One region of the Colwellia sp. MB3u-55 genome, then DNA from elsewhere that is predicted to be linked to it. Evidence: predicted binding sites of a transcription regulator. Region 1 holds the regulator's gene; the other holds the start of a gene.
The links. Region 1 encodes LexA, which represses DNA repair genes until DNA is damaged. Its sites were predicted from a motif close to TACTGTATNNNNATACAGTA; they were not measured.

Region 1 (3,220 bases):
TTTCACCTTTGACTTTGTCGCCGGCATCAACACTAAGGTGTTTACCTTCTTGTGTCTCATACTGTGGTCTTGGCGTAGATAAAACGGAGTAGAACTCAATATCTTGATCAAAATATTTATAATGCCACTTCCACTGAGAACCTGTGATCTGAATGGTAACGTCAGAATCGTCGTTATTTTCCATTTCGATCAGTGTTTTCGTTGCTGGTACAGCCATAGCGATAAGAATGACAATGGGAATTGCTGTCCAGAGAATCTCTACTTTTGTACTTTCATGAAAATCTGCTGATTTAGCCCCTTTGGATTTTCGGTGGAAAACCATTGACCAAAACATAGCACCAAAAACAACCACACCGATTGCTACACATATATACATTGCGAGCATATGTAGATCATAAACATCTCTACTTACTTCTGTTACACCCTTGGTCAGATTTAATTGCATATCTGCCCAAGCTGAACTGGAAAGAACACTCCCCAACAACAGCCAACCTAGGTTACGTCTTTTCACACGACATCTCCTTCACCCTATAAAAGTTTAAAACTTGATACCTAGGACAAAACACATCCTTTAGTACGGATTTTTATTATTTTCTTAGCGATTTTGTTATCAACCAGTTAGCGTCGAAAACATCGCCTTATATTTATATTTGTACACATTCCAAACTAGAATTACTTAAAAGTTGATCTGGGTCAATTTAAAAATCGAGCTATTTTAAAATAAAAACCAATAAAAACAATAGAGTATCAACTCTAATATAAAATAATGCCTAATAACAAAGGGCTGTAGCCGTAGTATTAAAAATAAACAGCTAAGTATAACTACGCGTATTACAAAAATTGATAGTGGTTATTTTTTAATCAGAAAAAGATAAAGTTGTTTGAATGGGGTTTAGAATGAAAATTATTCTTAGGAAAGAGGAAGGTTTGCATGAAAAGAATACGAAAGGGTATAAAAGCAAACTTTAGCCTATGTTATAGACTAAAGTTAACGGATCGGTTTGACTTATTTAATAGCGTATTTGTTAGATAAATTGACTTAGTTCGTTACCACTAAGTTTATTAAAAAGATTAACTTAATTACATCCAGTCTGCCGAGCGAATAACGCCAACAGCTAACCCTTCAATATTAAACTCTTGGTCAGACAAATCAACTTTTATAGGAGAGAAATCATCATTTTCAGCATGTAAGTAAACGATATTACCTTCTCTTTTATAACGTTTAACCGTAACATTTTCTTCGACACGAGCAACAATTACTTGGCCATTTTGTACATCGGTCGTTTGATGAACTGCTAACAAGTCACCATCAAGTATGCCAATGTTTTTCATGCTTTCGCCATTAACTCTCAATAAGTAATCAGCGGCTGGATGAAACAAATTACCGTCTACTTTATAATGATCTTCAACATGCTCTGCAGCTAAAATAGGTTCACCTGCAGCAACTCTGCCGATTAACGGTAAACCGGCTTCTTCCATTAACTTCTCAGTCAACCGAATGCCGCGAGAAGTACCTGGTAACATTTCTATATAGCCTTTTTTAGCCAAAGCTTTTAAATGTTCCTCGGCTGCATTTGCTGATTTAAAGCCAAAAAACTTGGCTATTTCAGCACGCGTTGGTGGCATGCCCGTATCGCTTATCTTGTCTTTGATCAGATCAAAAACTTGTTGTTGTCGGTTCGTTAGAGGGCGTAATTCGCTGATTTCATTTAGCATAGGGGGCCTGTAAATTTACACAGTTGTTACTGTGAGTATATACAGGTCATTAGTAAAGGCAAGTTTTCTAGCCGAATTATTTTTGAAAACTCCCTGATTTTAGATAATGGATAACTTGTTCGATAACTTTTTCGTTTTTCATCATAAATGGATGGGTCGTTTCCATTTCAATGTGATCATTCATACCATCAAGTTTGGTACTAGCAACCGAAACTTTACCATCATCTTTATCAGGAATAAGTGTTGATAATATCCAATTAATACTTTGATTACCGGCAATAACACCCAAATCAAAATTAGCATTGCCAAGGTTACTAGGGACACTGAATTCGCCAGTACCTAATTGCATACCCGCATCACCATTTATAAAACTAAAGCCAGGTGTATTTTTAAGTTTATCAACGACTTCACTGCCATTATTTGGTGGGCCCAGCATCACGACTTTATGTAAATTAGGTATTTTGTGCATACTTAAATATTGGCGAACTAATATACCGCCCATTGAATGGGTAACAAAGTTAACTTGACGATTTTCACAAATTAATAGCGCTTTAGAAATCACTTTTTCAGCCAACTCTTCTATCGAATAATCCCTAGAAGGGTAGTTGATATTTATCACAAAATAACCTTCTGCTAACAATCGTTTTTCAATAGCTTTCATCGAGTTAGCGGAACGTGCAAGCCCATGCAGTAAAATTACACATTCACCATTAGATAAAGAATCTACGGGCTCTTCAAAAGAAGCTTGAATTTTATAGCCACGTTCAACCGAAGTATCTAGGCTTTCTTGTTCAATCATATTTTTTAAACGAATTTCTGCATCAGTAATTTTTCTAGCAAATTGTTCCTTAAGGAGTGCTAATTCTGACTTAAGTGCTGTAATTTTTTCATTCATAGCTGCGCTCCATCATTTTTATGTTGAACGTTCATTATTGACGCTTTATTCACTTTTGAAAACAAGTGAGATAATATTTTTTAAAGCACGGTTTTAGTATCATTTAAAAAGGGCTAATAACTTTAAACATCTACCATTAGCATTCAGTCATACGTGTATAGGGAGTATAACGTTATGTGCTCTCGGTTTGGCAATAAATATTAATTTCTGCGCAGTGCTTCAAACTGAGATAACTCCCAAAAACGCATCGTTATTAACAAACCAACATGTTTTCGTTTGTCTAAAGCTAACAAGGCATCTTCTTAGTTTATCTTTACTACTGGCAACTATTTTCTCGTTTAGCATAGCCGATGTTAGCTAGGTCTCGTCCGCAAAAAGCTCATCGCTACTTTTTTTTTCTGAAGCGAGTTCTCGACTAATTTTTTGAATATGTGTCTCAGAACTTTTTACTGATTTTTCAGTAGTCAGGTTCAGTGTTTTTAAAGTATCAATCATCGCCAAATCGACATTTTTATTACTTTGTAACGCATTCACCAGCGGCGTTAAAAAAGACGCCATATTTTCACTAAATAACGCCAACGTTTCAGCTAACGCTGAATCATCTGGTTT
Region 2 (3,220 bases), on a different contig from region 1:
GGAAATAGCAACCGCTGAAGTCACTAAATCTGCTTTAATCACTGCCCGCCAAACAATAACCATACTACATAAAGCTAGTGGCAACTCTAAACGAATAACGTTACTAAAGCCTGCAATATGGGAAAATGTTTGTACAAAAATGATAATTGGCTCACTCATCGTTAACCAGACATAGCTAGTGATAGCCACTAAAGAAATAGCGATTAATCGATAAAGACCATGAATCGAGATAACGCCACGGTCTTTTATCAAAGAAAATAAAAGTAAAACACCACAGCCAAATAACGTTAGCCAATCACCCTGCTGTAGTAACCACGTTGACCAAGGCGGTGAAAAAGTGATACTGGCGTAATATAAAAGCCACAATAATGATAAGTAAGCTAACCGGCTACGATTAAAATAACTGGCAAAGACGATCACAACAGCCAAGAACACCACTAATAATTGTTCGACAATCACTATTTGCTTTAGCCAAAAAGCTTGGTTTTCCATCATCAAAAAATAAACTAAGGTAACCGTGCCTAAACTAATAAATAGTGTTTTTAGTCCTTTAATTCTTTGCAACAAGATTAACTCCTTAGATTAAGTTATCACTAAAGGGTAGAGAAGCAATCAGGTTAAACAACAGGCAGAGCTTGCTCATTATCTATTTTACTGTCTGCACCAGTGGGCTTTTCATCACTATCATTTTTCAACTCAACCTGTTCAATTTTATCAAAGCGTGACGATATTTTATCTGCCGAGGTATGAATTTGTTTTACGTCACTCGCTGCTTGGTCTATGTGCTTTGCTAAATTGGCAAAACGAGATTTAAAACGACTAAAGTCTTGCGATAAGTGTGAGAGATGCGCTTGAATAACATGTATTTGCTTACGAGTAGCTTCATCTTTTAGTACTGAGCGTGACGTTGTTAATATAGCCATTAGCGTGGTAGGCGATGCCAGCCATACTCGCTTTTTATTGGCGTAATCAACTAAATCACCTTGGTGTGCATGAATTTCAGCAAAGATAGCTTCTGCAGGAATAAACATAATAGCCCCGTCGGCGGTTTCTTTTTCAATCAAGTATTTAGAACTAATATCATTAATATGCTTTTTTATGTCGAGTTTAAACTGACGCTCTGCCGATTTTCGGTCATGCTCCCCTAGCTGGTTATCCAGCATTTTCTTATAGTTTTCTAAAGGGAACTTAGAGTCGATAACGACATTACCGGTTGGCTCAGGTAAGAATAAAATACAATCAGCAATTTTTCCATTTGATAAAGTGTGCTGTAAAGAAAAGTTTTGCTCGGGGATGACGTTGCGAATTAAACTGTTAAGCTGAACTTCGCCAAAAGCCCCCCGTGAACGCTTATCACTTAATACTTCTTGTAAGCTGACTACGTTTGAGGAAAGTTCCGTGATCTTCTTTTGCGCGTCATCAATCAAGGCAAGACGTTGCAAAATATCATTAAAGGTTTTTGTTGTTTTCTCAAACCCTTCTGCTAAACGTTTTTCTACTTGCCCGCTGATTTCTTTTAAGCGGTTATCGGTAGAGACAGTTAATCCATCAATACGTTTGGCCATTTGCTCACTCGATGCTTGCAATGACTTAGTTAACTCTTCACGGCTAATGTGCGTCACTCGATTTAAGTGTTCAACAAGTTGATCAACCGATTTTAGCTGATTCTGATTAAAAACGACTTGGTGCTCGTGTAATGCGCGGTGTAACTTTTCACTACTTGCATGTAAACTCGATGATTGCTTCTCACCTTGCTCAGCATGTTGGTACAACAACTTAATTTTAAAATCAGAGATTTGTTGTTCGAAATAAGTCTTTAACTCAACTTGTTGGTTTGCCAATTGTTGATGATTAAAGCTAGTTTGCTGTTGTTGTTGCTGTTGGTATTTATTTGAGACTTCACTATCAACGGTTAATTTTTCAAACAATAGCTGTGACTTTTCATCTTGCAGAAACAACTGTAGTGACATTTTTTTTATTTTAAAAAAAACTATAAAACTTATTAAAAAGCACAATACCAATAAAATAATGTTGAACAGCATAAAAATTTCGGTAGGAATTTTTTCTAAAAAAACAAGGAATTCATCGATAGGCATAAAATCACATCAGCAACACTGTAAATATTATCAGTATTAAACCATAGAAATATACTCAGGTTAAGTTTATTCTAAGCTTGTTCATCAACAAGTCCATATTTAATAATCATTGATAAGATGAATGCGATCGCCAACTTTATTAAGAATGGTTATTTCTCCATCACACACAGCAACAATCGATTTATCTTCTTTAAATTTTTCCGGAATAATGACACGTCCACTGGCATTTTCTGCAAATTGTCCAATAAAGTGCATTAACTCAAGTGAATCCTCATTATAATAAATAATAGTAACAGTGCGAAGGTTAGTGTTAGTCATAGTTAATGTTTTTAATACTTAATTTTAATAATGTTCTATTAGTATAGACGAAAATAATCAACTTACTATCATCAATAAAAAAAGCGCCCTAAGGCGCTTGTTTTAAAATTAGTAGCTTACACAAGCATCAATTAATTTTTTGATTTGGCATCCTGCACTTCAATCTTAGCTTTCCAAATAGCAGGGCCCGTGACGTGAACCGATTCTCCTTGGCTATCAACAGCTACCGTTACCGGCATATCTTCAACTTCGAATTCGTAAATAGCTTCCATCCCCATATCTTCAAAAGCAACAACTCTTGCTTTTTTAATGGCTTTCGATACTAAGTATGCAGCACCACCAACGGCCATTAGATAGACTGATTTATGATTTTTGATGGTTTCAACGGTCTCGGCACCACGTTCAGCTTTGCCGATAGTGCCAAGTAGGCCTGTTTCAGAGAGCATCATTTCTGTAAATTTATCCATGCGTGTTGCTGTCGTTGGGCCAGCTGGACCCACAGCTTCATCGCCAATAGCATCGACAGGACCTACGTAGTAAATAAACTTGTCAGTAAAGTCTACCGGTAACTTTTCACCCTTGGCTAGCATATCTTGAATACGTTTATGAGCAGCATCACGTCCGGTTAAGATAGTCCCGCTCAGTAATACAGTTTCACCGGTTTTCCAGCTACTGATATCGGATTTTTTCAAGGTATCAACATTAACACGACGCACGTTTTCACCGACTTCCCAGGTTATTTCTGGCCAGTCTTCTAATTTTGGTGGTGTTAAGTTAGCTGGACCAGAACCATCTAAGTGAAAATG

Region 2: a site for LexA is predicted at 2,113-2,132, ahead of H4J66_RS11675 (DNA recombination protein RmuC). Genes of this name have one in related genera too.

The regions. Positions count from the first base shown of each region.
Region 1 covers NZ_JACGUS010000116.1:164,066-167,285, reverse strand. Annotated here, with positions in the region: gene coxB (cytochrome c oxidase subunit II) at 1-511, opposite strand, end outside; gene lexA (transcriptional repressor LexA) at 1,081-1,716, opposite strand; gene H4J66_RS12715 (alpha/beta fold hydrolase) at 1,793-2,611, opposite strand; gene H4J66_RS12710 (DNA repair ATPase) at 2,969-3,220, opposite strand, start outside.
Region 2 covers NZ_JACGUS010000115.1:204,782-208,001, reverse strand. Annotated here, with positions in the region: gene H4J66_RS11680 (GGDEF domain-containing protein) at 1-567, opposite strand, end outside; gene H4J66_RS11675 (DNA recombination protein RmuC) at 618-1,970, opposite strand; gene H4J66_RS11670 (TIGR02922 family protein) at 2,196-2,414, opposite strand; gene H4J66_RS11665 (fumarate hydratase) at 2,546-3,220, opposite strand, start outside.